Regions from separate parts of the Pseudomonas sp. DCB_BI genome, predicted to be linked through region 1. Evidence: riboswitches for the same ligand, from Rfam matches in the RefSeq annotation. Region 1 holds a riboswitch; each other region holds the start of a gene.
What was found. A riboswitch is a leader RNA that binds a small molecule or an ion and turns the genes downstream of it on or off. The one in region 1 is predicted to bind cobalamin.
Positions count from the first base shown of each region.

Region 1 (7,325 bases):
TACAACGACATCGGCGGCGACTACATGGACCCGTGGCAGCCGCAGCCTGGCTGGTTCCACAGCGCCTCGCCACTGCGCCCGCAAACCCTGTCCACCACCCACACCTTCGCCCTGTTCGCCGAGAACCACCTGCAGCTGGGCGAACGCCTGTCGTTGGTTACCGGGGTGCGCCGCGACCAGAACCACATCGACCGCGACAACCTGGCCGATGGCAGCCGCAGCGATCACAGCCTGCAAGGCGGCAACTGGCGCATCGGGCTGGTGTATGCGCTCAGCGACGACCTGTCGCTGTACGGCCAGTACTCCACCAGCGAAGACGGGGTGAACAACCTGATCAGCCTCAGCCCGAGCCAGATGCACTATGACCTGACGGAAGCAAAGCAGACAGAGGCAGGCCTGAAGCAACGCTTCTGGGACGGCCGTGGCGAATGGACCCTGGCGGCCTACCACATCGTCAAGAAGAAGCTGCTGGTTGACGACCCGCTCACTCACGCGCAACAGCAAGCCGGCCAGCAAACGTCCGATGGCCTGGAGGCGACCCTGGAGCTGGCACTGCCCCACCAGTGGCAGGTGTCGGCCAACGCCTCGCTGGTCCGCGCCCGCTATGACGACTTTGACGAACGGGTGGGCGACATGGTGCAGGACCGTGCCGGCAACCGGCCGGCCAACGTGCCACGGCGTGCTGCCAACCTGTGGCTGAGCAAAGGCTTCGGCCAGCAAGTGCAAGCAGGCATTGGGGCGCGGTATGTGGATGCGCGTTATGCCGATACTGCCAATACCCAGAGCGCCCCCGGCTACACCGTGGTGGATGCCAATGTCGCCTGGCAGGTTCGGCCCGATGTGAGGCTGGGGTTGCAGTTGAATAACCTGTTCGACCGCGAGTACGTGCAATCGGCGTTCAGCGGGCAGCAGTGGTTGATGGGGATGCCACGCTCGTATTTCGCGACGGTGGATTACAGCTTCTGAGCTGACGTGCCTGTACTCACCTCATCGCGGGCTTACCCGCGCAGAGGCCGGTGCAGGCAACACAAGAAACCGCTACCAAAACCTAATCATTTAGTTATAAGATAACGTTTCACTTGACATCAATTCCCATCAGCGACCCTCCATGACAAGCGCCAGCGCCACCCCCACCCTGCTAACCCAGCGCCTGCAGAGCATCGATGCCCTGCGCGGGCTGGTGATCCTGTTCATGCTCCTGGACCACGTCCGCGAGACCTTCTTCCTGCACCGCCAGGTCAGCGACCCGATGGCCATCGACACCACCGAGCCGTCGCTGTTCGTCAGCCGCACCCTGGCCCACCTGTGTGCGCCAGTGTTCGTGCTGCTGACCGGCCTGTCGGCCTGGTTGTACGGCGAAAAACACCAAAGCCGCAGCGATGTCTCGGCGTTCCTGTTCAAGCGCGGGCTGTTCCTGGTGGTGCTGGAATTCACGCTGGTCAACTTCGCCTGGACCTTCCAGCTGCCACCCAGCGTGATCTACCTGCAGGTCATCTGGGCCATCGGCGTCAGCATGATCGCCCTGTCACTGCTGGTGTGGCTGCCACGCGCGGCGCTGCTGGTACTGGCGGCGGTGATCATCGCTGGCCATAACCTGCTCGACAGCCTGCACTTTGGCGTGCAATCGGCCCTGCACGTGCCGTGGGCGATCCTGCATGACCGCGGTTGGCTGGAGTATTCCGAACACCTGCGCCTGCGCACGTCCTACCCGGTGCTGCCGTGGATCGGCGTCATCGCCCTCGGCTACGGCCTGGGCCCCTGGTTTGCCCGTGGCAGCCAGGCAGATCAACGCCAGCACCGCTTGCTGCTGGCCGGGCTGCTCGCGCTGCTGGGCTTTGTCGCGCTGCGCATGTTCAACGGTTATGGTGAAGCGCCGTGGAGCGGCTACCCCACGTTGACGCAAACCCTGATGAGCTTCTTCAACATCACCAAATACCCGCCCTCGCTGCTGTTCCTGGCCCTCACCCTGAGCTGCGGCCTGCTGTTGCTGCGCGCCTTCGAACGCGCCGGCCAGGCACGCTGGATCAGCGTCCTGGCGGTGTTCGGTGCAGCACCCATGTTCTTCTATCTGCTGCACCTGTATGTACTGAAATTGCTGTACCTGGCCAGCGTGGCACTGTTCGGCCTCAACCATGGCGACTATTTCGGCTTCGACGGCATTGCGGCGGTGTGGCTGGGCGCCCTGCTGTTGGCGGTTTCGCTGTACCTGCCGGTGCGCTGGTTCGCCCGGCTGAAGCAGCGCCGCCGTGATATCGGCTGGCTGAAGTACTTCTGAAAAGCATTTTCACCCGGCGCCGCGATGGTCTACCATGCGGGCCGCCGGTTTCCACCACGGAATTAATAGGGAATCCCAGGCCCGCCAATACGGGCCAAACGGAACTGCCCCCGCAACTGTAGGTGCCGAGCCTGCTCCATCAATGCCACTGAGTCGCTGACTCGGGAAGGCCGGGGCCAGGTGAAGACGCACCAGTCAGGAGACCTGCCGGCCTACATTCACCAACCGGCGGGGTGTCCGGGATTGGCCATCAGTGTTGCCCCTGCGGCCAGCGGGGGCTCGGCGATGCCTGTCCGTGCGTTCATTCCGTGAACTGTCCGATAGGAGATCGCCCAGCATGCTGCCCCGTTTCGCCACCCTGCTCGCCGGCCTCGGCCTCGGCCTCACCGGCCTGGCCCAGGCCGCTGCCACCCACTACCCGCTGACGGTCGACAACTGCGGCAAACCGCAGACCTTCGCCCACGCGCCGCAGCGTGCGGTCACCATCGGCCAGGCTGGCACCGAAATGCTTTACGCACTGGGCCTGGGCGACAAGCTGGCTGGTACCTCATTGTGGTTCAACAACGTGCTGCCCGAGTATCAGGCCGTGAACGCCAAGGTACCGCGCCTGGCTGATAACGACCCCAGCTTCGAGGCCGTGGTGGGCAAGCGCCCGCAACTGGTAGCGGTGCAGTTCGAATGGATGGTCGGCGCCCAGGGCGTAGTCGGTACCCGCGAGCAGTTCGACGAGCTGAAGATCCCCACCTACCTGCTGCCATCGGACTGCGAAGGCAAAGACAACCTGGTGGGCGCCGATGGCACTCGCCTGCAGGCGTTCCAGGTCGACAGCATCTACAAGAGCGTCAGCCAACTGGCGGAAATCTTCGACGTACAGGCCCGCGGCACGGCGCTGAACGCTGAGCTCAAAGGCCGTCTGGACAGCGCCAGGGCGCAACTGGCCGGCAAGGACCTGTCGACGACCTCGGCGCTGTTCTGGTTCTCCAGCGCCGACCTGGACATCGACCCCTACGTGGCCGGCCGCCAGGGTGTGGCGGACTTCATGCTGCGCACCCTCGGTGTGCGCAACGTTATCGAATCCAACGAGGAATGGCCCACCGTAGGCTGGGAAACCCTGGCCAAGGCCAACCCCACCTGGTTGATCATCGCCCGCATGGACCGCCGCCGCTTCCCGGCCGACGATTACCAGAAAAAGCTGGAATTCCTGCGCAGCGACCCGGTAACCCGCAACATGGATGCGGTAAAGCACGACCGCATCATCATCCTCGACGCCGATGCCATGCAGGCCGGCATCCGCCTGTTCCGTGGGGTGCAGACGTTGTCGGCAGCCTTTGCCAGCGGTAAAGCCAGCCAGTGATCAGTCGACTGTTACCCTGCACTGCCGTTGCCCTGGCAGCCCTGTTGGCGGCCCTGCTGGCCGGGACTGCCATTGGCGAAACCAACCTGTCCCCCAGCGTGGTCGGCCAGGTGCTGGCCAACCACCTGTGGCAGGCCGGTTACCCGGTCGATCCGATCGATGCCGGCATCGTCTGGAACTACCGGCTGACCCGTACGCTGGTCGCGGCGGCCTGCGGTGCCGGCCTGGCCACCTGCGGCGTGATTCTCCAGGCCCTGTTGCGCAACCCACTGGCCGAGCCTTACCTGCTGGGCCTGTCTGCCGGTGCTTCGACCGGTGCAGTACTGGTCGGCCTGCTAGGCCTGGGTAGCCTTGCCTTGAGCATGTCTGCCGGGGCCTTCATTGGTGCCCTGGCGGCTTTCGCCCTGGTGCTGGTGCTGGCCCGCGCGGCCGGCCCGAGCAGCAACAATGCCCCAGTGATTCTGGCCGGTATCGCCGGCTCGCAACTGTTCAACGCCCTGACCGCATTCCTGATTACCAAGTCAGCCACCGCCGAGCAGGCGCGTGGCATCCTGTTCTGGCTGCTGGGCAACCTCAGCGGCGTGCGCTGGCCTTCGGTGTATCTGGCCGTGCCGGTAGCGCTGTTCGGCTTGCTGGTGTGCCTGTGGCATCGCCGCGCGCTGGATGCGTTCACCTTCGGCGCCGATTCGGCAGCCTCGCTAGGCATCCCGGTGCGGCGTACCCAGTTGCTGCTGATCAGCTGTGCTGCGCTGGTGACGGCGGTGATGGTATCTATCGTCGGCGCCATCGGATTTGTCGGGTTGGTAATCCCCCATGCCCTGCGCCTGCTGCTCGGCCCCGGGCACAGCCGACTGCTGCCCGCCAGTGCATTGGGCGGCGCGTTGTTCCTGATCGCCGCCGATATCCTTTCGCGCACGCTAATCACGGGCCAGGTGATTCCGGTGGGCGTGGTGACTGCGCTGATCGGTGCACCGGTCTTCGCCCTGATCCTGGTCAGCCGCAGGGGGCGCCCATGACGGTGATGTGTGCGGCTACGCTATCGCCACTCAGCTGCCAGGGCCTGGGCTTGCAGCTGGCCGGCAATAGTGTGCTCAGCGATATCGACCTGGGTGTCGTTGCCGGGGAAACCCTAGGCATCGTGGGCCCCAACGGTTCGGGCAAGTCCTCGCTGCTGAAGTTGCTGGCTGGCCTGCGCAAGCCTGCCAGCGGCAGCGTGCAACTCATGGGTGAACCACTGGCACACATGCCTCGCCGACGGGTCGCCCAGGCGTTGGCACTGGTCGAACAGCAGGCCGATACCCTCGATGCGATCAACGTGTTCGATGCGGTTGCCTTGGGCCGCACGCCGTGGCTTTCAGCCCTGGCACCGTTCTCCCGGGACGACCGCGCCATCGTCGAGCAAGCCTTGGCCGACCTTGATGCCCTGCACCTGCGCACCCGCTTGTGGGGTTCGCTGTCCGGCGGCGAGCGCCAGCGCGTGCACATCGCCCGCGCCCTGGCGCAGAGGCCGCAGGTCCTGTTGCTGGACGAGCCCACCAACCACCTGGATATCCAGCACCAGTTGAGCCTGCTGCAACAAGTGCAGGCACTGCCAGTCACCACCCTGGTGGCCCTGCACGACCTCAACCAGGCACTTACCTGCGACCGTGTCGCGGTACTCGACAAAGGCCGCCTGGTCGCCCTGGGCGCCCCTTTCGAGGTGCTTACCCCGGGCCTTCTGCTGAGCACCTTCGGCGTCCACGCCCACTACCTTACCGACCCTTACGACGGCGCGCGCATCCTGCGCTTTCGCGCCCCCTGAACCAGGAAGTTCTGCCCATGCTGTTGCGCCCTGTCGCCCTGCTGCTCGCCAGCGCCCTGCTTGCCCCGGCCGCGCAGGCCGAAGTCCATGAAGTGAAAATGCTCAACCGCGGCAGCGACGGCGCCATGGTTTACGAACCCGACCACCTGCGCATTGCGCCAGGTGACAGCGTGCGCTTCCTGCCAACCCAGAACGGGCACAACGCCGCCAGTATGGCAGGCCTGCTACCTGCCGGGGCCACAGCGTTCAAAAGCAAGCTGAACCAACCGTTCGAGCAAACCTTCAGCGTGCCAGGCGTATACGGCATCCAGTGCATTCCGCACCTGGCGATGGGCATGGTCATGGTGATCCGGGTGGGTGACGCGCCCGCAGCGCAAATACCCGCCAGCTTGCCACCCCGGGCCAAGGCGCGCTTGGCCCTGCAACTGCAAAAGCTCGAGGCCGGGCAATGAGCCGGGTGTTGTGGGCTCTGCCCCTGTTGAGCCTGGCGCCTGTCGCCCTGGCCGACTCCGCCCAAGCGCTAAGCCACGGTTTCATCGAAGATGGCAGCTGGAGCATTCTCAACCGCAGCGTGTTCGACCAGCGTGACTACAAGCACGGCGGGCGTAACAGTGCTGCGCGCAATGCCTACAAGCCGCGTAACGCGCGCAATGGCAAAGCCGAGGAATGGGCGTATGGCTTGATGGGCACCTTCCAGTCCGGCTTCACCCAAGGGCTGATTGGTGTCGGGGTCGATGCCCATGCCTACCTGGGCGTGCAACTCGACAGCGGCGGAGGGCGCGCCGGCAAGGCGCGTTTGCTGGGTGTCGACAACGACGGTCACCCGAAGAACGAATACAGCCGTGGGGGCGCGGCAGTGAAACTGCGCATGGCCAATACCGTGCTGTCCTACGGTGAGCAGCGGGTCAAGACCCCGGTGTTCAGCTCTTCAGACAGCCGCCTGCTGCCCGAGACCGCCACCGGTTGGTTTCTCACCAGCAACGCGTTCGACGCCCTCAAGCTGGTGGCAGGGCACTTCAACGAAAGCACCGACCGCAACGCTTCCAGCCACGATCAGGGCTTTGTGGTGAACTACTCCAACGGCCGGCAGGGCAACAGCTTCGACCTGGCCGGCGCAGTGTGGAACCCCAGCGCTGCCTTCAGCGGCAGCCTGTACACCTCGCGCTATGCAGACAGCTGGAACCAGCACTACCTGGGCGGCACCCTCAGCCAGGCACTGGATGACCGCCGCAGCGTCAGCCTGGACCTCAACCTGTACCGCACCACCGACACTGGCAAGGCGCTGTCCGGGCGTATCGACAACACCACCTGGAGCCTGGTCTCGCGCTACAACCAAGGGCCACACGGCTTCAGCCTGGGCTGGCAGCAAGTAGACGGCAACACGCCATTCGACTACGTGACGCGGGGGGCGATCTTCATTGCCAATGCGGTGCAGATGTCGGACTTCAACGCGCCAAACGAAAAGTCGTGGCAGGCGCGCTACGACTTGAACATGGGTGCCTACGGCGTGCCCGGGTTGAACCTGACGGCGTTGTACGTGCGCGGGTTTGATATCGATGGCACGCACGTCGACCCCGATGGCGGGTATGCGTACTTGGGTTATGGCAAAGGTGGCAAGCATTGGGAGCGCGACCTGGAGGCGCGCTACGTGGTACAGGGCGGCAAGGCCAAGGGCACCACGTTCTCGCTGCGGCATAACGTGCACCGTGGGAACACGGCCCAGGCGGAGCTGGATGGTGACCAGATACGGCTGGCGGTGGAGTGGCCGATTTCGGGCGGTTTTTGACAGATCGCGTTGCCTGAACCGGGGAGGACAAGCAAGCCATGAAGTTTTTTAAATGAACCCGTCGATCACCCCGAAAGCGCCGTTGTAGGCGCTTTCGCACAGGTCAGCG
Region 1 covers NZ_JAPFCG010000008.1:9,650-16,974, forward strand. The annotation lists gene OO258_RS10420 (TonB-dependent receptor) at 1-966, shown strand, start outside; gene OO258_RS10425 (DUF1624 domain-containing protein) at 1,109-2,275, shown strand; cobalamin riboswitch at 2,304-2,502, shown strand; gene OO258_RS10430 (ABC transporter substrate-binding protein) at 2,613-3,629, shown strand; gene OO258_RS10435 (FecCD family ABC transporter permease) at 3,629-4,645, shown strand; gene OO258_RS10440 (ABC transporter ATP-binding protein) at 4,642-5,430, shown strand; gene OO258_RS10445 (pseudoazurin) at 5,448-5,882, shown strand; gene OO258_RS10450 (OprD family porin) at 5,879-7,216, shown strand; gene OO258_RS10455 (GNAT family N-acetyltransferase) at 7,320-7,325, opposite strand, start outside.

Region 2 (7,325 bases), on a different contig from region 1:
GCGCGTGAGTTCGTGCCCGTCCATGACGGGCATGCTGCAATCGGTTATCACCAGGTCGAAGCGCCCGGCCTGCCAGTGGGCAAGGGCGACTTCGCCGTTCTCCGCCAGGGTAACGTGGTGCCCCAGGGTGTGCAGTTGCCGCTCCAATAGAAGCAGGTTGGCGGGATAGTCGTCGACCACCAGAATGTTCAGCGGTTCGCTGCGGGTTTCCGGCGGCAGCATCTGTGTGGCTTGGGCCGGCGCAGCGCAGGTGGGCAGTTGCAGGTTGACCTGTACCCGGGTACCAACGCCTTCGACACTCTGCAGGGTCAACACGCCGCCCATCAATTCGGCCAGGGTGCGGCTGATGACCAGGCCCAGGCCAGCACCTTGCCGTGCCCTCGGCCCTTCAGCCTGGACGAAGGCATTGAACAACCGCGCCTGGTCGGCGGGGCTGATCCCGATACCGGTGTCGCGCACATTCATCTCGATGGCCAGCATGTCGTGCCCGGCGACCTTGGGCAGTAGCAGGCTGGCCTGCACTTCACCACGGTCGGTGAACTTGATGGCATTGCTGATCAGGTTGGACATGACCTGCTTGAGCCGCAGCGGGTCGGCTAGCACCCAGAGCGGTTCTGACGGCAGTTCGCTGTGCAGGTGCAGCCCCTTGGCCCGGGCATTACCGTCGAACACCCGCAGCGTCGCGCGCACCAGTTCGACCAGGTCGGTGGGCACCGGCTGCAGGGTAATGTGGCCGGATTCGATGCGGGAAATATCGAGAATGTCGCCAATCAGCTCAAGTAGGCCGATGGCCGAATCGTGTGCGGTCTGCAGGGTCTGGGTATCGCTGCGCCCGCTGCGACAGTCTTCCAGGGCCAGCTCCAGCAGACCGATCACGGCATTCATCGGGGTGCGTATTTCATGGCTCATGGTGGCCAGGAAGGTACTTTTGGTCTGGCTGGCCTGTTCGGCGTCGTCCTTGGCTTGACGCAGCTGCTCAAGTAGCCCGCGGCTCAGCGCCAGCTGGGCCTGCAGCGCATGCTGGGCCTCGGTGCGCTGGTTGATCAGCTTGCGCAGGTAGCTGTTCCAGAACACCACCCCGGCCAGCAGCAGTGCCGACAGCACCAGCACCTGCAGGGCCAGGGTGCGGTAATCGCGCCATGGGCTGTCGCTGACCAGGGTGCTGGTGCGCCAGCGGTTGATCAGCTGGTCGAGCTCTTCGGGCGGAATGCTCAAGAGCGCCTTGTCGAGAATGGCCTGTAGCTGCGGCTGGTCGGCGGCCACGGCGAAAGCGGCAATGGCCGGCTCGTCGTCAAGTACGCTGGCGATGCGCAGGCGGTCCTTGAACACATGGTTGATGTAGTAGGCAGCATTGATATGGCTGCTCAAGGCAACGTCGGCGCGGTCATTGGCCACGGCCTCCATCAGCCCGAGGGGGTTGTCCACCTCCACCAGGCGGGCTTGCGGGTAGCGTTGTTGCAGGGCTGCCCGTTGCGGCGATCCTCGAACCAGGGCGATGCGCTGGCCGTCCAGCGCCTTGGTTTGTGCGGGGGAGGGATGATCACTGCGTGTGACCAGTACTCGTGGGCTGATCAGGTAGGGCCGGGTGTAGCGCAGTTGCTTCAAACGGTCTGCGCTGTAGCCCAAGGCGCCGATCATCATCGCATCACCTTTGCGCAGGCGCTCGACCATGGCGGAGGCCGAAGTGCTTTCGACAGGCTTGAATTGCAACCCGGTACGCAGGGCGATCTGCTTCAGCAGGTCGAGGGTTATACCGCTGGGGTGGTGCTTGGCATCGTTGAACGTCAGGGGCGCCAGCGAAGTATTGACCAACACGCTGACGACGGGGTGCTCGGCAATCCACGCTTCCTCTTCGTTGCTGAGGGCGGTCAAGTGGCGTTGTAGCAGCAAGCTGGTGTTGCCGCTGCTCCAGCGGCGCAGGATGTTCAAGCGTTCGCTCTCGCTGATGCGCGCCAGCGCCTTGTCGACCAGCTGGCGCAAGCGCAGGTTGTCGCGGGCCAGGGCAAAGGCGAAGGGTTCGGGGGATGCAGGGGAAAAGTGATCGATCTTCAGCGTACCCTGAAAGCTCTTGCCGATGATGAAATCGGTGCTGATGGCATCGCCCAGGTACGCGTCTGCCTCGCCCAGCTCGACAGCCGCGAGCCCGGCCAGGGTCGAGCGGTACAGGCTGAGCTGCGCGTTGGGGTACAGGTTGCGCACGCTGCTGGCCGGCAGGTAGTGATCGACCATGGCCAGGCGCAGGCCACCGAGGTCGGGTGTGTGCTTCAGGCTGCGCCCTTCACGGGTGATGATCACCGGCAGGTCGTCGGCATAGGGCGTGCTGAGGGTGAGCTGGGCGTCCGCGGCCTCGAAGGCGTTGGAGCTGCCCAGCAGGTCAATGCGCCCCTCGCGCAGCGCAGTGATGGCTTCGTGACGGCTGTTGTAGCGACGTACCTCGATGGCAATGCCCAGTTGTTCGCCGATGATGCCGGCATAATCGGCACTCAAACCCTCGTAGTCATGCTGGCTGACGTTGATTTCGAACGGTGGGTAGTCGGGGCGCGAACTGCCCAGTACCAGCCGTTGGTGTTGTCGTAGCCAGTGGCGGTCGTCACTGGACAGCACCAGCGGGGCTGCGGCACTGACCGAGCGCGCCAGTAACTGGCGGGGTTCGCTATCGGCCAGCAACGCGCTGCAATGGACCAGGGCAATGGTCACCAGGGCGCTCGCCATCAGGCGCTTCATGCGTTTAGGCGCTCAGTAGACGCTGTTGCGCTTGGCCAGGTCGACCATTTCCACCAGTGATTCGGTCTTGAGCTTTTCCATGATGCGGCCCCGGTAGGTGCTGATGGTCTTGGCGCTGAGGTTCATGCAGGTGCCGATATTCTTGTTGTTCTCGCCACGTGCCAGGCGCCGCAACACTTCCATTTCACGGTTGGACAGGCTGGCCAGGCGAACCGGCTCGCTGTCGAGCGAATTGCTGTTGACCGACATCTGCGGAAAGGTCGAATAGCCCTTGACCAATGCCTTGAGGGCGAACAGCAGGGCGTCGTGATCTTCTTCTTTGGTGACGAAGGCGCCGATGCCGGCATCCAGGCAACGGCGTACGTACAGGTCGGTGGCCTGGCCGGTGAGCACCATGATCTTCGGTACAGGCTCCAGGCATTGCAGGCGTTTGATGACCTCCATGCCGTCCAGCCCTGGCAGACCAATGTCGAGAATGACGACGTCCGGGCGCAGTTCGCGGGCTACCTGTGCCACTTCACTGCCATTGCCCACCTCGCCAACCACATGAAAGCGTTCGCGTTCGAGCATCATGCGCAAAGACAGCCGGACGATGGGGTGGTCGTCGACGATCAGCACGGTTGTCATGAAGAAAACTCCTGTCGGGATGTGGTCCGTTTCCTGGAACACTCAGGAATACGTCTGCAAGTAGGATTATCGGAAGCGCTGCACGATACGACCATTCCCGAGGTTTGGTAATGCCGAGTATAGAAGTGTTGAAAGTACCTGCGGCTGTTGTTGAAAAGTCCTACAAAAAACGGGAAACATCACCCTGTAGAAGCGGTGATGTCGTTTTCTTGAGGCCGATCACGCGCAGGCTGAGTGTGCTTTGTTGATGCGCTGGGTGGAGGCAGGGTTGTTGGCCAATGCCTGCCCGACCCGCGTTGGGCGCGCGACCAGTTGGCCGCTGCAGTTCGGGCAGCGGCCCTGGAAACGGGTTTCGGCACAGGTACGGCAGAACGTGCATTCGAAGGAGCAGATCAGCACGTCAGGGCTGTCGCCCGGCAGGTCGGTATCGCAACATTCACAGTTGGGGCGTAATTCCAGCATGGGCATGGCTCCTGTACGCGGGCGGGAACCCGGAGTCTGCTATGCCCGCGGTCTGGCTGGCAATGCTCAGTCACCTGGGCGATACAGGTGGGCGTGCCCGGCGCGGTACAAGGCGGATTCGGCGAACGGCGTATCGCCCAGTACATGGCCCACCAGGATCAGCGCCGTGCGGCGAAAGTCTTTGGCTGCTACACGCTCGGCAATATCGCCCAGCGTGCCGCGTACCCAGTCCTGGTCTGGCCAGGTGGCCCGGTGTACCACTGCGACCGGGCAGTGCGCGCCGTAGTGCGGCAACAGCTCGTCGACGATGCGCGCGAGGTGCTTGACCCCCAGGTGAATCGCCAGGGTACTGCCATGGCGCGCCAGGTCGTGCAGCTGTTCGCCGGGCGGCATGGGGGAGCTGTCGCCATAGCGGGTGAGAATCACCGTTTGCGCGACCTGCGGCAGGGTCAGTTCGCAGCCGAGCAGGGCGGCGCTGGCTGCTGTGGCAGTGACCCCGGGGATGATCTGGTAATCGATGCCCAGTGCCTGCAGGTGGCGGATCTGCTCGCCGATGGCGCCGTACAGGCTGGGGTCGCCACTGTGTACCCGGGCCACATCCTGGCCGCGCTCATGGGCGTCGTGCATGGCCGCAATGATCTGCTCCAGGTGCAGTTCGGCGCTATTGATCACGGTGTCGGCCTGATGCCCTTCGAGTACGGCGGCAGGCACCAGCGAGCCGGCGTAGATGATCACCGGGCATTGGCGAATCAGCCGTTGGCCCTTGACCGTGATCAGTTCCGGGTCGCCGGGACCGGCGCCGATGAAGTAGACGGTCATGGAAAGTCCTTGCAGTGAAGAGGGTAATGAAGCGTTCAGCAGGCCAGGGCGAGGGTCGCCTGGCCCAGTACCTGGCGGGGCAGCAGCAGGCTGGCGGTGCCCAGTCGTTGGCTGGCCAGGGCCAGTGCCGCGCTCTCGGCCACACCCCAGCAGCCAGTGTGGGCATGGGCCGTGGCTGAACGGTGGCTGAGCAATGGCGCGTAAGCTTGCAGTTGCGTGCCATGGTACAGCACCAAAGGCACGCCGAGGCGTTCGGCCAGCAGCTGCAAGCCAGGTTCGTCGGCCTTCAGGCTGATGCTGGCGATGCCGCGCAGGTCGGCCAACGCCAGGCCCTGGTGATCCAGCGCCTGGCGCAGCAGGTGGTGCAGGGTATCCGCCGGGCAACCCCGGCGACAGCCGATGCCTGCGTAGAAGGTCTGCATCAGGCCTGGCTGGAGCGGCGGAACAGCCACGCGCTGAGCAGGCCCAGGGCCACCCAGAAGGCGGCATTGGTCAGCCAGGAGGCCAGCTTGAACTGGGTTTCCAGCGCTTCGGGGGCCAGGCTTTCGTGCACCTCGGGTTGTGGTGCACCGATGACGTGGGGAATGACCAGCAATACGGCACCCAGCGCCTTCAGCAGCCAGTGATGGGCGAACACCAGCAACGCCAAGCCCAGGGCTGTAGCACTGGCGGTGCCGATCCACCAGGCCTGACGTTGCCCCAGGTCGGCAGCCGCAGTACCTGGCAGTTCCGGCGGCAAGCCCAAGGTCGGGGCCAGGCAGAACACGGCGAATCCGGCCAGGCCCCACCAGGCGCCAGTGCCGATGCGCCTTGGCTCGCGCAGGCTGTACAGGGCGGCGAGGATCAAGGCGAAGCCGACCGCGACTACCAGATTGCCGCCGGTGGTGGACAGTACGCGCTGCCAGCCGTCTTCCGGCGACCAGGCTTCGGCGCTGTGTTCATGGGCAGGTGCTTCGCTGCCATGTTCGTGGTGGGCGGCCGGGGCCGAGGACTCGTAGGTTTCCGCCTGGAGAATAAGCGGGGCGACCCAGAAACTTTGCAACAGCGTCAGCAACAAGGCCGCAAGCAGCCCGCTGAAGCCCGCGGTACGGGCAATGCGCGTGATCATCGGGCGTACTCAGTCAGTGGCAGGGGAAGGCGGCGCTGTGGCGGGTGTCGTGGGCGGCGTTGTGCACGGCCTCGATGTGCGAGAAACCGGCGAAATACACCAGGCACAGGCCCAGCAGGCTGGCGCCGACAGCGATGACTACGCGCTGGCTGAGGGTAACGGGGGTGGCAAGGCTGTGTGGCTTGGCGCTGGTGACGGGCATGACGCGGTCCTCTGCTTTTTTGTGGGCAATGGGCAAGCGCGGCAGCCCCGGGCACGCTCGCCCAGGGGAATGCAACAGCGCCCGCCCACCGCGGGGTGTTCATGAACGCCAGGCCGGTCTCCGGGCTTGCGAGGAAGAGCTGGGCTCCTTGAAAACGTCACCTTCCCATGCCGCATTACAAGGCACAGTGGTACAGACGTTTCACTCGCTTACCGTTGCGGGGGCAGCACCGGCATTGTCCGGCCCTGTTGGAGGGCCTGCGACGCACCGGTTTCCCGTTTCACCCCAAAGGGGCACCTGAACGCGAGGCATAAGGAGAGCATGGGGCGGGCGTGGCGTCAATTGCCAGATCCTGCAGGCGCGGCCTTGTGCTGCGAAAGGGTGGATCGAGCCGAAGCGCTTTCAGGCAGGGTTTTATACCCTCGCCAATCAACCCCGGGCGAACGCGGCCAGTTTTTCCCCCTCCAACCGGTAGCGGACCCACTCATCCTGCGCCTCGGCCCCGAGCTTCTGATAGAAGCCGATCGCCGGCTCGTTCCAGTCCAGCACGCTCCACTCCAGCCGCCCACAGTTGTTAGCCACCGCCTCGCGGGCAATGTGCTGCAGCAATTGCCGGCCAGCACCGTCACCGCGCTGCTCGGGCGTGATGTACAAGTCTTCCAGGTAGATGCCATTGCGTCCGAGCCAGGTCGAGTAGCTATAGAAATACACGGCATAGCCGATTGCCCGGCCATCGCGTTCGCACATCAGGCTGTGCACTGTGCTGCCCTCGTCGAACAGGCTGTGCTCGATGTCAGCCAGGGTGGCGACCACCTCGTGGCGGGCACGTTCGTACTCGGCCAGTTCGGTGATGAAGGCCAGAATCTGTTCGGCATCGGTACGGATGGCAGGGCGAATGGTCAGGGTCATGAGGACGGCTTCCTTGATTCACGATAACGATACAGTGATGTGTATCTGCATAATTTAATTGAACTGTATCGGTCGCAGGGGGGGCGACTCCGTTAGTGTGACAGCACCTATAACGAAAGTGGAATGCCCCGCCATGCTTGCCTCTGCCGACCTGCTGACCGCCTTCGTGCTGTTCGCGTTCGTGTCTTCGATCACTCCAGGTCCCAACAACACCATGTTGCTGGCTTCGGGCGTGAACTTCGGCGTGCGCCGTTCGATCCCCCATGCCTTGGGCATCAGCTGCGGCTTCATGGTGATGGTCCTGGCCGTGGGCCTGGGCCTGGGCGAGGTTTTCAAGGCTTGGCCAGCGCTTTATACGGTGCTGCGTTACACCGGCGCAGCGTACCTGCTGTACCTCGCGTGGAAAATCGCTACGTCAGGGCCGGTCGGCACGGCCTCGTCCAGCGCCCGCAAGCCACTGGGCTTCTGGGGCGC
Region 2 covers NZ_JAPFCG010000005.1:93,329-100,653, forward strand. The annotation lists gene OO258_RS07280 (transporter substrate-binding domain-containing protein) at 1-2,724, opposite strand, end outside; gene OO258_RS07285 (response regulator transcription factor) at 2,737-3,351, opposite strand; gene OO258_RS07290 (DUF1272 domain-containing protein) at 3,571-3,813, opposite strand; gene cobM (precorrin-4 C(11)-methyltransferase) at 3,880-4,632, opposite strand; gene OO258_RS07300 (cobalamin biosynthesis protein) at 4,668-5,054, opposite strand; gene OO258_RS07305 (CbtA family protein) at 5,054-5,740, opposite strand; gene OO258_RS07310 (CbtB domain-containing protein) at 5,754-5,942, opposite strand; cobalamin riboswitch at 6,036-6,258, opposite strand; gene OO258_RS07315 (GNAT family N-acetyltransferase) at 6,372-6,851, opposite strand; gene OO258_RS07320 (LysE family translocator) at 6,985-7,325, shown strand, end outside.
Region 2: linked by a shared signal. The riboswitch ahead of OO258_RS07310 (CbtB domain-containing protein) and the one ahead of OO258_RS10430 (ABC transporter substrate-binding protein) in region 1 are both predicted to bind cobalamin.

Region 3 (7,325 bases), on a different contig from region 1:
ACCATCAGCCTCGCATTGGCGCAACTTGTTGATTTTACTTGTGCTATCCATTGCCGTGATTGTGCGCCCCGCGTTGCAGGTATAGACTTTGCACATTGTTCAGCAAAGGCCCCCTGCGGTCCTGTCGACCGCCCGCGAGCATGAAACCACCGATCCAGTTGCCCCTGGGTGTGCGCCTGCGCGATGACGCCACCTTCATCAACTACTATCCGGGCGCCAATGCTGCGGCATTGGGCTACGTCGAGCGGCTATGCGAAGCCGACGCCGGCTGGACCGAGAGCCTTATCTACCTGTGGGGCAAGCAGGGTGTTGGCCGTAGCCACCTGCTGCAGGCTGCCACCCACCGCTTCCAGCAGCGCGGCGAACCCGCTGTCTACCTTCCCCTGGCACAGTTGCTCGACCGCGGCGTAGAGTTGCTTGACTACCTCGCCCAGTACGAACTGGTATGCATCGACGACCTGCATGTGATCGCCGGCAAGGCCGACTGGGAAGAGGCTATGTTCCACCTGTTCAACCGCCTGCGTGACAGCGGCCGGCGCCTGCTGCTGGCTGCCTCGGCATCGCCGCGCGAACTGCCGATCAAGCTGCCGGACCTGAAGTCGCGCCTGACCCTGGCGTTGGTTTTCCAGATGCGTGGTCTGTCTGACGAAGACAAGCTGCGTGCCTTGCAGCTGCGCGCTTCCCGCCGTGGCCTGCACCTCACCGACGAAGTCGGCCATTTCATCCTTACCCGTGGCGCGCGCAGCATGAGCGCATTGTTCGACCTGCTGGAGCGCCTCGATCAGGCTTCGCTGCAGGCACAACGCAAGCTCACCATTCCTTTCCTCAAGGAAACCCTCGGCTGGTAACCCCCTGAAAACGCTGGGCCAGAGCGGCAAAACGAAAAAGTCACATCTTTTTCGATAAAATTTGCAAATGGCCATGATAGAGGGCATAGTTTCACCCTTCTAAAGGATTACAGACACGGTCGTGCCCATGCTGAAGCGCTTCGCACCCCTCGTGCCACTCGCACTCGTGACCCTGCTTTTTGGCTGCGCGGCTCAAGGCCCGGCGTCTCATTCAGAGCCACAGCCTCAGGATCACACCCCGATCGCCGCACAGTCGGCAATCAAGGCCAAAGCCTCGCCCTCGTCGGTGTTCGGCGAGCCGGAAGAACTGGCCACCGAAGATGACCTGGCGTCCTTCTCCAGCAGCAAGCCTTACCAGCTGCCAGTCCTGGCTGACAGCATTCTCGAGCGCGGCATGTCGTTGATCGGCACCCGCTACCGCTTTGGTGGTACCTCGGAAAAGTCTGGCTTCGACTGCAGTGGCTTCATCGGCTACCTGTTCCGCGAGGAGGCAGGTATGACCCTGCCACGCTCCACGCGTGAAATGATCAACGTCGATGCCCCTAAAGTGGCGCGCAACAAGCTCAAGCCAGGTGACCTGCTGTTCTTCAGCACCAATGGCCGCGGTCGCGTCAGCCATGCCGGCATCTACCTGGGTGATAACCAATTCATCCACTCCAGCAGCCGCCGTAGCGGTGGCGTGCGCATCGACAGCCTCGGTGATCGCTACTGGAGCAAGACCTTCATTGAGGCCAAGCGTGCCCTGGCCATGGCGCCGACGAATATCGCGCGCAACTGATGGCCAAATGATATATCCTGCCGCGGCGGCGATGCTTTGAAAAAAGCTCGCCGCCGTGCGCATTTACAGAAAGCGTCTAATCTAAATTCTCAACTCTTTTCGGCTGCTGCGCAGCGGTCTCAGACAGGATGTTCTGGCCATGATAAAGATGGCGCGCTTCGCATTTCTCTCCTTGGCAGCCTTGCTGGCTGCCTGCTCCAGCCGTGCGCCTGCGCCGGCCCCTGTGGTACAGCCGCAGGTGACCTACAGCCAGCCCAGCCCTTCGCCGATTGCAGACGACGTGTTGATTCGCGCCATCGGTCTGGTTGGCACGCCTTATCGCTGGGGTGGCAACACGCCGGACTCTGGCTTTGACTGCAGCGGGCTGATCAAGTACGTCTACCGAGATGCTGCCGGCATCAGCTTGCCGCGTTCGACGCGGGAAATGATCGTGATGCGTGCACCCACGGTGGATGCCAAGTCGTTGCAGTCGGGTGATTTGGTGTTCTTCGCCACCAGCGGCGGCTCGCAGGTCAGCCATGCCGGCATCTACGTCGGCGAGGGGCGCTTCGTGCATGCACCTTCTACGGGTGGCACGGTGCGCCTGGACTACCTGTCGAACAGCTACTGGGCCAAGGCTTACCTGCAGGCCAAGCGGGTGATCCCGCAAGGGCACCTGGCTCAGAACCCCTGAGGGGCGGGCGGCAGGTTCGGTTGACAGGCTGGCTCACCACGCCTTGAAGCTTGAATCGGGAAAGTGCTGGTTTTAATGGCGCGCATAGTCCATTTGCGATGGCGACTCTGACTCACCTTTTCGCCCTTACGGCGAGTCACTTTTTGTCAACGCGACAAAAAGTAACCAAAAAACGCTGCGCTCCCATCATCCGGCCCCTACGCTGCGCTCCGGGGTTCCCTCGCTCCGGCCTCCTGAAGTCGCAATCTGCGTTGCCTGAGCTACCGCGCGCTTAGAAGCAAGATCAAAAGCGAAAAGCGAAAAGCGCCAAGCGATCGCAAGCCACAGGGCCGGCGGGGCTCTAGCTGTTGCTTTTGCTTCTAAGCGCGCGGTAGCCCAGGCGACACAGATTGCGACTTCAGTAGGCCGAGCGAAGGGCATGCGGAGGGAGGTGACGGGCATGGATGCCCGTCAAGCGCTGAGGCCCCATGGATGGGGCCTTCGGCGCGTACTCCCGGGAGCATGCCCGTAGCGAGGGGACCCCGGAGCGTAGCGTAGGGGCCGGATGATGGGAGCGGACGGTTTTTGGTTCCTTTTTGCCAGGACAAAAAGGGACCCGCCGTAAGGGCGGAAAGGTGAGTAGGCGCCACTATCGCGAATGAATGTCTGCGTGATGTGAAAGCCCACAACCCAAAAGCCCAAAAGCCCAAAAGCCAAAGCGCCGGTTCCCTTTGAAAAAATGAATGCTGACGGTGATACCGCCCCCCGCCGTCAAGCAAAACGCCTGTTCGACAGCAAACGGGCCGCTTGGATTGACGCTATGGGTGCAACCCTCTAACCTTCGCGCGTGTTTCAGGTGCCCTGCCAGCCTCGACTGGGCAGGGTGAAACTGGGAAGCCGGTGGGCGCCAGCGTGGCGCGATTCCGGCGCTGCCCCCGCAACGGTAGGTGAGTCGCGGCCGCGCATGGCCACTGGGTGCCAACACCCGGGAAGGCGCGCAGGCCAGGGCCTAGGCCCGCTCACAAGCCCGGAGACCGGCCTGATATCTGCCAACGGCATCACGGAGGGTGATGCGCGGTGCACCGTGGCGCTTGCCATGGCCCCTGCGCGCTCTCCGTCTGCCTGCCTATTACCTGTCGTCGCGCGTTGCCGCGGTGCCAGCCAGCGGAGAACCCTGATGAGCGAATCCACCGAACGCGACGAACGCCACCTGGCGCGTATGCAGCGCAAGAAGGCGGTCATCGACGAACGTATCGCCAACTCCCCCAACGAATGCGGCTTGCTGCTGGTGCTAACCGGCAATGGCAAGGGCAAGAGCAGCTCGGCTTTCGGCATGCTCGCGCGCGCTTTGGGCCATGGCATGCAGTGCGGCGTGGTGCAGTTCATCAAGGGCCGCAACAGCACCGGCGAAGAGCTGTTTTTCCGGCGCTTCCCCGAGCAGGTGCGCTACCACGTGATGGGCGAAGGCTTTACCTGGGAAACCCAGGACCGTCAACGCGACATCGCTGCGGCCGAAGCGGCCTGGGCGGTGTCGCGCCAGCTGCTGCAGGACCCGAACGTACAGTTTGTGGTGCTGGACGAGCTGAACATTGCGCTCAAGCATGGCTACCTCGACCTCGATCAGGTGTTGTCCGACATCCAGGCCCGCCCGCCGATGCAGCATGTGATCGTCACTGGCCGTGCAGCCAAGCCTGAGATGATCGAACTGGCCGACACCGTGACCGAGATGGGCATGCTCAAGCATGCCTTCCAGGCCGGCATCCGCGCACAGAAGGGCGTCGAACTGTGAGCCAGGCGCGCCATTGCCCCGCCGTGTTGATCGCGGCACCCGCTTCTGGCCAGGGCAAGACAACGGTTACTGCCGCACTGGCCCGCCTGCACCGAAATCTCGGGCGCAAGGTGCGGGTGTTCAAGTGCGGGCCAGACTTCCTTGACCCGATGATCCTGGAAAGGGCCAGCGGCGCGCCGGTGTACCAGTTGGACCTGTGGATGATCGGCGCGGAGGAAAGCCGCCGGCTATTGTGGGAAGCCGCCGGGGAGGCCGACCTGATCCTGATCGAAGGCGTGATGGGGCTGTTCGATGGCACCCCGTCCAGTGCCGACCTGGCGCGCCATTTTGGCGTACCGGTGCTGGCGGTGATAGATGGCACAGCCATGGCCCAGACCTTCGGTGCATTGGCCCTGGGCCTGGCGCGTTACCAGGCCGACTTACCGTTTGCCGGCGTGCTGGCCAACCGGGTGGGCAGCCTGCGCCACGCACAATTGCTGGAGGGCAGCCTGACCGAGGGCCTGCGCTGGTATGGCGGTTTGTCCCGCGAGCGCGGCATCGAGCTGCCCAGCCGCCATCTGGGGCTGGTCCAGGCCAGTGAGCTGAATGACCTGGATGCCCGCCTGGATGCTGCTGCCGAGGCGCTAGGTGGCAGTTGTGACGCCGCCTTGCCGCCGCCGGTGAGCTTTGCCGCACCGCAGCCTCAAGCCTGCGTGGCCGCGCTGGCCGGTGTGCGAATCGGCGTGGCGCGGGACGAGGCGTTCGCCTTCACCTATGGCGCCAACCTCGACCTGCTGCGCAACCTCGGCGCCCATCTGGAATTCTTCTCGCCGTTGCACGACCGCGAGTTGCCGGAGGTCGATAGCCTGTACCTGCCGGGCGGCTACCCGGAGCTGCATCACCGGGCGCTGGCAGCGAACGCATCGATGTGCGAGGCGATCCGCACCCACCACGCACAGGGTAAGCCGTTGTTGGCCGAATGCGGCGGCATGCTGTACCTGCTCGATGCCTTGACCGATGTGGCAGGCGAACGCGCCGAACTGCTTGGCCTGCTGTCGGGCGAGGCGACCATGCAGAAGCGCCTCGCGGCCCTGGCGCTGCAGGCGGTGGAGTTACCGGAAGGTACCTTGCGCGGGCACACCTATCACCATTCGCTGACCAGCACCGGGCTGGAGCCGATTGCCCGCGGCCTGAGCCCCAATGGCGGGCGCGGCAACGAAGCGGTGTACCGTCTGGGGCGGTTGACGGCCTCCTACGTGCACTTCTACTTCCCTTCCAACCCGGATGCGGCGGCGGCGCTGTTGCGACCATGAGCGAACACGCTTTCAGCGACACCGAACGCGCCGCGATCTACCGCGTCATCGGCGAGCGCCGCGACATGCGCCACTTCGCTGGCGGCCAGGTTGAGCCTGCCTTGCTCGGTCGCCTGCTGGCCGCTGCGCACCAGGCGCCCAGCGTCGGGCTCATGCAGCCTTGGCGCTTCATCCGCATTACCCGGCGCGAGCTGCGTGGGCAGATCCAGGCCTTGGTTGAGGCGGAGCGCGTGCGCACTGCCGCGGCATTGGGCGAACGCTCCGACGACTTCATGAAGCTGAAGGTGGAAGGCATCAACGACTGTGCCGAACTGCTGGTGGCAGCCTTGATGGACAACCGCGAACCGCACATTTTCGGCCGCCGCACCCTGCCGGAAATGGACCTGGCCTCGCTGGCCTGTGCCATCCAGAACCTGTGGCTGGCAGCCCGTGGCGAAGGGCTGGGGATGGGCTGGGTGTCGCTGTTCGACCCGCTTGAACTGGCGGCGCTGCTGGGTATGCCTGCGGGTGCCAAGCCGGTCGCGGTGCTGTGCCTGGGCCCGGTCACCGAGTTTTACCCAGTGCCGATGCTGGTGCAGGAAAACTGGGCCGAAGCACGGCCTTTGAGTGAAATGCTGTTTGAGAACCAATGGGGAGAGCAGCAATGAGCGTGGCCTTGCTGACCGTGGCCGGGGTGGCCCTGGATGCATTGCTGGGCGAACCGCAGCGGCGCCATCCACTGGTGGCCTTCGGCAAGATGGCCAGCAACCTCGAGCGCCGATTGAATGCTGGCGGTCGTGGTTGGCGCAGTCATGGCGTGAGCGCCTGGGTTCTGGCGGTATTACCGCTGACCCTGGTGGCGCTGGTGCTGTCCTGGCTGCCGTATGTCGGCTGGCTGGTGGATGTGCTGGCGTTGTACTGTGCGGTGGGGTTGCGCAGCCTGGGCGAGCATGTGCTGCCGGTAGCCAACGCCTTGCGGCAGGGTGACCTGGAGGAAGCGCGGCGCCGGGTCGGCTTTTTGGTCAGCCGCGAAACCCGCGAACTGGACGAGCCGGCGGTGGCCCGGGCGGCCACCGAGTCGGTGCTGGAGAACGGCAGTGATGCCGTGTTCGCTGCGCTGTTCTGGTTTGTCGTGGCTGGCGCACCAGGCGTGGTGCTGTACCGCCTGAGCAATACCCTGGATGCCATGTGGGGTTACCGCAACGAACGCTTCGAGCGCTTTGGCTGGTGTGCGGCGCGCATCGACGACGTCCTCAACTATATTCCCGCAAGGCTGGTGGCGCTCACCTATGCGCTGCTCGGCAAGACCCGCCTGGCCCTGGCCTGCTGGCGCAGGCAGGGCCCGCTGTGGGACAGCCCCAACGCCGGGCCGGTGATGGCTGCCGGCGCCGGGGCGCTGGGCGTGGAGCTCGGCGGCCCGGCGGTTTACCACGGCGAATTGCACGAGCGGCCTCGCCTGGGTGAAGGGCCGATGGCCGATGCCGACGCCATCGAACGCGGTTGGGGCCTGGTGCAGCGCGGCGTCTGGCTGTGGCTGCTGGTGATCTGCCTGGGGGCTTATATCAATGCTTGAACACGGTGGTCGCCTGCTGCGCGCGGTGCGCCAATACGGAATTGCCCGCGAGCAGTGGCTCGACTTGTCCAGCGGCATTGCGCCCTGGCCGTTCCCGATTCCGGCAATTCCACTCGATGCCTGGGCCCGCCTGCCGGAAACCGAGGACGGCCTGGAAGACAGCGCGCGTGCCTATTATGGCGCCAGCCAGTTGCTGCCGGTGGCCGGCTCGCAGGCGGCTATCCAGGCGTTGCCGCTGATGCGCGCAGCCTGCCGGGTCGGGGTGCTTTCACCCTGTTATGCCGAGCATCCGTATGCCTGGCAGCGCGCAGGGCATCAGCTGGTGGAGCTGGGCGAAAGCCAGGTTGAGGCGGCGCTCGACAGCCTCGACGTGCTGGTGCTGGTCAACCCCAACAACCCCACCGGGCACCGAGT
Region 3 covers NZ_JAPFCG010000013.1:23,878-31,202, forward strand. The annotation lists gene hda (DnaA regulatory inactivator Hda) at 141-848, shown strand; gene OO258_RS15355 (C40 family peptidase) at 976-1,626, shown strand; gene OO258_RS15360 (C40 family peptidase) at 1,766-2,299, shown strand; cobalamin riboswitch at 3,116-3,336, shown strand; gene cobO (cob(I)yrinic acid a,c-diamide adenosyltransferase) at 3,456-4,067, shown strand; gene OO258_RS15370 (cobyrinate a,c-diamide synthase) at 4,064-5,359, shown strand; gene bluB (5,6-dimethylbenzimidazole synthase) at 5,356-6,006, shown strand; gene cbiB (adenosylcobinamide-phosphate synthase CbiB) at 6,003-6,911, shown strand; gene cobD (threonine-phosphate decarboxylase CobD) at 6,904-7,325, shown strand, end outside.
Region 3: linked by a shared signal. The riboswitch ahead of cobO (cob(I)yrinic acid a,c-diamide adenosyltransferase) and the one ahead of OO258_RS10430 (ABC transporter substrate-binding protein) in region 1 are both predicted to bind cobalamin.

Region 4 (7,325 bases), on a different contig from region 1:
GGTCGCCATGGTAGCTGGCCACGCCGGCCCCGCTCAGGGTTTCCGACGCCGCCAGCATACCGCCCTGGAACTGGTAATAATCGTTGGAATCGAGCAGGTCGTGCTCGTGGTTGTCCTGGTTTTGCAGCACCGCCTGTACCTTGGCCAGGCGCTGGGCGAACTGGGCGCGGGCCGGGGTACCGTCGTCGCTACCCCCGTAGGCGTAGCCGCCGTGGTTGAGGTAAACCTCGGCCAGGTCGTCGCGGCTATGCCACAGCCGGCCGTCGATGGCGTTCTGCACCCCGGCCCCGTAGGCACCTGGTTTGGCACCGAACACCCGCCAGCCGGCCTGGCGCGCGGCCTGTTCAGCGTCAACGCCCTGTTCAAGCAGGGCAGCACGCTCGCCGCGCACCCGGGCGGCCAGGGGGTTGAGGCTGTCGGGCTCGTCCAGCGCGGCCACGGCCTGCACTGCAGCATCGAACAGGCGGATCAGGTTGCCGAAGGCATCGCGGAAAAACCCGGAAACGCGCAAGGTCACGTCCACCCGTGGGCGGTCGAGCAGGCTCAGGGGCAGTATCTCGAAATCATCGACACGCTGGCTGCCGGTGGCCCACACAGGCCGCACGCCCATCAGCGCCATGGCCTGGGCGATGTCGTCGCCACCGGTGCGCATGGTCGCCGTGCCCCACACCGACAGGCCCAGCTGGCGCAAGTGGTCGCCGTGGTCCTGCAAGTGGCGCTCAAGGATCAGGTTGGCCGAGGCGAAGCCAAGACGCCAGGCGGTGGTGGTGGGCAGGTTGCGCACGTCCACGGTATAGAAGTTGCGGCCGGTGGGCAGTACGTCGAGGCGGCCCCGGCTAGGCGCGCCGCTGGGGCCGGCCGGTACGAAACGCCCGGCCAGCGCCGCCAGCAGGCCATTCATTTCGGCAGGGCCGCAGGCATCCAGGCTGGGGGCTACAGCGTCACGCAGGGCGTGTACCACGTCGTGCACCGGTTGCCATTCGTTTTGCGCGGGCAGCTGCGCAGTACCGGCCAGCACCTGCTCGATCAGTTGCAGTGCCAACAGTTCAAGGCGCTCGCGGGTGTCGCCACAGGTACGCCAAGGTGCCTCACCCATGGCCTGTAACTGCTCGGGGCGTGCCCCCTGCCACGGCAGGCCCAGCTCGCAATCGAGCGGGTCGAAGCCGGGCACCAGCGCCTTGGCCAACGCCCGTAGCAGGCTGGCATTGCCGCCGCGTCCGTCACCGCGCTCAACCCGCAACAACGCCAGCAGCGTATCCAGGCGCAAGCGCCCTTCAGGCGACTCACCGAACACATGCAGGCCATCGCGAATCTGCGACTCCTTGAGGTCGCACAGGTAGGTGTCCAGCCGTGGCAACCACACCGCGGCATCGTCCAGCTGCCCTTCCAGCTGCAGCTCACGGTCGATGTGGTTGGCCTTGACCAGTTCAAGGATGTCGCGCTGCAACTCGCGGGCACGCCGTGGGTCGAGCAGTTGCGCTTCATAGAACTCATCGGCCAGCTGCTCCAGGTGGCGCAGCGGGCCGTAGGTTTCGGCCCGGGTCAGCGGCGGCATCAGGTGGTCGATGATCACCGCCTGGGTACGCCGTTTGGCTTGGGCGCCCTCACCCGGGTCGTTGACGATGAACGGGTAGATATTCGGCAACGGGCCGAGCAAGGCATCTGGCCAGCACTGCGCCGACAGCCCGACGCCCTTGCCGGGCAACCACTCGAGGTTGCCGTGCTTGCCGACGTGGATCACCGCGTCGGCGGCAAAGGCATGACGCAGCCAGAAGTGGAACGCCAGGTAACCGTGCGGCGGCACCAGATCGGGGTCGTGGTACACGGCGCTGGGGTCCACCTGGTAGCCGCGCGCCGGCTGAATACCGACAAAGGTCAGGCCAAAACGCAAGCCGGCAACCATCAGCCGGCCATTGCGGAACATCGGATCGCGCTGGGGCGGGCCCCAGCGCTCCAGCACCGCCTGGCGGTTGGCCTCGGGCAGGCGGTCGAACGCAGCCTGGTAGTCGTCCAGGCTCAGGCTTTGGGCGCAGGGCCGCTGGTCGAGGTGGTCGAGGTCATTGGTCACGCCGCCAAGCAATTGGTGAATCAGCTGCGTGCCGCTGCCCGGCAGGTCGGCCAGTGGGTAGCCTTGGGCCTGCAATGCCTTGAGGATATTCAGCGCGGCTGCCGGAGTGTCCAGGCCGACGCCATTGCCGATGCGGCCGTCGCGGGTCGGGTAGTTGGCCAACACCAGTGCTACGCGTTTCTGCGCATTTGGCAGGCGGGCAAGCTCGACCCAGCGGCGGGCCAGCTCGGCGACGAAGTCCATGCGTTCGGGGTGGGCCCGGTAGCACACCACGTCGGACTGGCTGCGCTCGCTGCGCCAGGCCATGTCCTTGAAACTGACCGGCCGGGTGATGATGCGCCCGTCAAGTTCCGGCAGGGCGATGTGCATCGCCAGGTCACGCGCGCCCAGGCCCTGCTCGCTGCCTTCCCAGCCGGGCTGGTTGTCCTGCGCGCAAATGGCTTGCAACACCGGGATGTCGCGGCGGAACGGCCGCAGGTTGGGGCGTTCCGGGCTGGACAGGGCAAAGCCGGTGGTATTGACCAGCACCTCGGCGCCGACCTCGTCGAGCCAGGCTTCAACCTGTTCCAGGCAGGCGCTTTCCTTGAGGCTGGCCACGGCAATCGGCAACGGGTTCAGCCCGGCAGCCTGCAGGCGCTGGCAGAACACATCGATGAATGCAGTGTTGGCCGCCTGCAGGTGGGAGCGGTAGAACAGCAGCGGTGCCACCGGCTGTTCAGGGTGCCACTGCGGGTACCAGTCCTCCAGCGTCGCACTGCCCTTGTGCGGGTGATACACCGCCGTGCGCGGCAATGGCTGCGGCTCGTCCCAGGCGTAGTCGCGGCCCAGCCACTGGTTGGCCAGGCAGTTGAACAGGTTGATGGCATTGGCCTTGCCGCCCTGGCGCAAGTAGTGCCAGAGGCGCTCGGCCTGCGCACCCGTGACGCTGCCCAGGCTGGTCAGCTCCGGGTCCGGGCGGTCGTCGCCTGGCACCAGGATCAGCTGCACACCGCGGGCGGCCAGCTCGACCAGCTGTTCGACGCCGTAGCGCCAGTAGCCGACGCCACCGTGCAACGACACCAGGATGACCTTGGCATGGCGCAGCACCTGGTCGACATACAGGTCGACCGAGGCATGGTTCTGCACCTGCATCGGGTTGGCCAGGCGCAAGCTGGGGAAGCCTTCGGGCAATTGCTCGGCGGTATCGGCGAGCAATGCCAGGTGTGAATCGCCGCTGCAGAGAATCACCAGCTCGGCGGGTGTCTGGCCGAGGTCGGCAATGCTGTCATCCGGCACGAAGCCGCCGGGCTGGGTCCGCAGCAGGTGCATGGGTCAGGCGCCCAGGGCCTGGCGCAGGCGCGCTTCCAGCTGCGCCGCATCGAGGTCCTGGCCAATCAGCACCAGGCGGGTGATGCGCGGCTCGTCAGCGCGCCATGCGCGGTCGAAGTGCTTGTCGAAACGGGTACCCACGCCTTGCACCAGCAGGCGCATCGGCTTGCCCGGAATGGCCGCGAAGCCTTTGGCACGGAGGATGCCGAACTCCACCACCAGCTGGGTAAGGGCATCGAGCAACAGGCTTTCGTCGGCTTCTGGCAGGTCGATGGAGATGGAGTCGAAGGCATCGTGGTCATGATCGTCATGGTCGTCACCGTCGTGGTGCGAGTCGTGGTGGGTGCGGCGCCCATCGATATGCGCCTCGGACTCGGCACCCACGCCCAGCAGCACTTCCAGCGGCAGCTTGCCGCTGCTGGCTTCGACCACTTTCACCGCGGGCGGCAGTTCTTCGGCGACTTCGGCGCGGACCTTGGCAAGGCCTTCGGCGTCGATCAGGTCGGCCTTGTTCAACACCACCAGGTCGGCACTGGCCAGCTGGTCGGCGAACAGCTCGTGCAGTGGCGATTCGTGATCCAGGTTCGGGTCGAGCTTGCGCTGCGCATCGACCTGTTCCGGGTAAGCAGCAAAGGTGCCGGCAGCCACCGCAGGGCTATCGACCACGGTGATAACGGCATCGACGGTGCAGGCGTTGCGGATTTCCGGCCACTGGAAGGCTTGCACCAGCGGTTTTGGCAGGGCCAGGCCACTGGTTTCGATCAGGATGTGGTCCAGGTCGCCCCGGCGTGCCACCAGCTCGCGCATGACCGGGAAGAACTCCTCCTGCACGGTGCAGCACAGGCAGCCGTTGGCCAGTTCATAGACGCGGCCGCTGGCTTCTTCTTCGGTGCAACCGATGCTGCACTGCTTGAGGATTTCGCCGTCGATGCCCAGTTCGCCGAATTCGTTGACGATCACCGCAATACGGCGGCCTTGGGCGTTGTCGAGCATGTGGCGCAGCAAGGTGGTCTTGCCCGAGCCGAGGAAGCCGGTGACGATGGTGACGGGGAGCTTGGCCAGTGTTTTCATGTCGCATTGCCCTTGGCAGTATGGCGCGGGCATGCAGGACGACAGCCACGGGCCAGACCGGCCGGGCTTGTTCGCCACCGGATCACCCCGCCCGGTTGAAAGTCGAAAACGTTGCGAGGCAGGTCTCCTGGCTTGCACCGTTCCAGTCGCCTGCTGATGCAGCAGTCTGGCGGGATGACGCCTTCCCGCGCCTGGCGCAGTGGCTGTGTCGATCCGTTGTCGGTGCTTACAGTTGCGGGGGCAGCCGCGGCTTGTACCGCGTTCCCGTCTTAGCTTCGGCCTGGCCGAAGAACCTCGAAGTGGCAAGGCTACGCAGTGGCTGGCGGGTGGTCAACCATTGCTGCGGGGCCGGTCGACAACGCTGGGCGCAAGTGCGCTACAGTGGCGCCTTTATCCACGGTCAAGGACGCACCATGCCCCTCGCCCCTGCCATACCTGTACTGCGCATATTCTCGATCGACAAGGCCAAGGAGTTCTACCTCGATTTCCTGGGTTTCAGCCTGGACTGGGAGCACCGCTTCAGCCCTGACTTGCCGTTGTATATGCAAATCCACCGTGATGGCCTGATCCTGCACCTTTCAGAGCACCATGGCGATGCCTGCCCTGGCTCGACCGTGTTCGCCCGCCTCGACGACCTGCGCGCGCTGGAGCGTGAATTGCAGGGTAAACAGTACGGTTTTGCCCGGCCGGAGGCCGAGCGCCTGGATTGGGGCCTGCAGATGCAAGTGTGGGACCCGTTCGGCAACCGCCTGCGCTTCTGCCAGCAGATCGATGACGAGGCCAACCCGTGAAGGCTTTGGGCAAGCGCGAAATAGGCCGCCTGGAGCGGGAGTTGGTCGCGTGCCTGACCGATGCCTGCGAAGCCGCCAAGGCGGAGATTGTCGGCTTCAGTTGGCTTACCCATCGCCTCGACCCCGAGGACTTTCCGAGCAGCCTGCGTATTACCTGGGTATTCGAGCAAGAGGCCGACAAGGCAGCGGCCGTGGTCGGTGATGCGAAGGCGCGCATGCTGGCACTTACCGCTCTGGCGCTGGAGCAAGCCGGCATTCAGCTGGACCATCCGGCCTGGCATGTGCGATTCGACAGTGAAGAAGCCTGCGCGCACGGCCACGGCGGAGACTGGGCCAAGCGCTTGCAGACGCAGCGCTGAGCCCCAACCGGCAGCCGGTGCTTTACCCGGCCCCAGACGGTCCGTTAGGCTACGCATTCTGTAAATTACGAGGTGTTCGTCCAATGCGCCATTGATGCCGCCGTCCGTTCGACGGCCAGTCTTCAGCCTCCGGTTCGTACCGGAGATGTCGCGGCATTTATGGAGTTGTGCATGACGAACACGTCGACGCTGACGCTGGACAGCGTGTCCTTGGCCTTGCCTGATGGCAGGCCGCTGTTTAGCAACCTCAACGAAACCATCGACCAACGGCGCACCGGCCTGGTCGGGCGCAATGGCGTGGGCAAAAGCCTGCTAGGGCAGATTCATGCCGGCCAGCGTGAACCGAGCAGCGGCCATTGTCGACGCCTCGGGCCTGTCCATTTGCTGGACCAGCAAGTCATCGAGCGCACGCAGGCCCAGCAGCAACTTGCCCGGCTGAAGCAGGAGCAGCAGCGCCAGGCCCGTGAACTGCAGCGCCAACGCGAAGACCTGGAGCGCCATCAAGCGCGGGCCGGGCACCAAGCCAAGCACGCCAACCAGGCCAAGATTCTGATCCACCGCAAGCAGGAGCGCAGCCAGGCCACCGCTGGCAAGCAGCGCCGCGACCATCGCGATGCTCGGCAAACGCTACTGGGCCAAGTGCGTGACGCCGCCCGCAAGGTGGAGCAAGACAGCGCTATTACCTTGTTTTGCGGGGCGCTGATAGTGGTGTCCCATGATGTGGTATTGCTGGAGAACCTGGCGCTGGATGAGTACTTGCTGTTGTAGAAACCAAAAAAAAAGCATCGCAGCCTATCAATTCGTGACTGGCCGTTCCCGATCCGCCAAGGATGTATTAAGGTGGCATGGTGCGCATATAACAGCAGCCCGAGCGATCGGGCACTTGCAAGACAATGAGGGTGTCATGAGCAACGAAAGCATTAATTGGGACAAGCTGGGTTTCGACTACATCAAGACCGACAAACGCTACCTGTCCGTATGGCGCAATGGCGAGTGGGACAAGGGCACCCTGACCGAAGACAACGTGCTGCACATCAGTGAAGGCTCCACGGCCCTGCACTACGGCCAGCAGTGCTTCGAAGGCCTGAAGGCCTACCGCTGCAAGGACGGCTCGATCAACCTGTTCCGCCCGGACCAGAACGCCGCCCGCATGCAGCGCAGCTGCGCCCGCCTGCTGATGCCGCACGTGCCGACCGATGTGTTCATCGAAGCGTGCAAGCAAGTGGTCAAGGCCAACGAAAAGTTCGTGCCCCCGCACGGCAAAGGCGCCCTGTACCTGCGCCCGTTCGTGATCGGCACCGGCGACAACATTGGCGTGCGCACCGCCCCCGAGTTCATCTTCTCGGTATTCGCCATCCCAGTTGGCTCGTACTTCAAGGGCGGCATGAAGCCGCACAACTTCCAGATTTCCAGCTTCGACCGTGCTGCCCCGCAGGGTACCGGCGCGGCCAAGGTCGGTGGCAACTACGCTGCCAGCCTGCAGCCAGGCGCTGAAGCGAAGAAAGCCAACTTCGCCGACGCCATCTACCTGGACCCACTGACCCACACCAAGATCGAAGAAGTCGGCTCGGCCAACTTCTTCGGCATCACCGCCAACAACGAGTTCGTCACCCCGAAATCGGCCTCGGTGTTGCCAGGCATCACCCGCCTCTCGCTGATGGAACTGGCGCAGTCGCGTCTGGGCCTGACCGTGATCGAAGGCGATGTCGAGATCAGCAAGCTGGACCG
Region 4 covers NZ_JAPFCG010000006.1:163,630-170,954, reverse strand. The annotation lists gene cobN (cobaltochelatase subunit CobN) at 1-3,376, opposite strand, end outside; gene cobW (cobalamin biosynthesis protein CobW) at 3,380-4,447, opposite strand; cobalamin riboswitch at 4,547-4,759, opposite strand; gene OO258_RS08875 (glyoxalase superfamily protein) at 4,861-5,238, shown strand; gene OO258_RS08870 (hypothetical protein) at 5,235-5,597, shown strand; partial or broken gene OO258_RS08865 (ATP-binding cassette domain-containing protein) at 5,769-6,296, shown strand; gene OO258_RS08860 (branched-chain amino acid aminotransferase) at 6,502-7,325, shown strand, end outside.
Region 4: linked by a shared signal. The riboswitch ahead of cobW (cobalamin biosynthesis protein CobW) and the one ahead of OO258_RS10430 (ABC transporter substrate-binding protein) in region 1 are both predicted to bind cobalamin.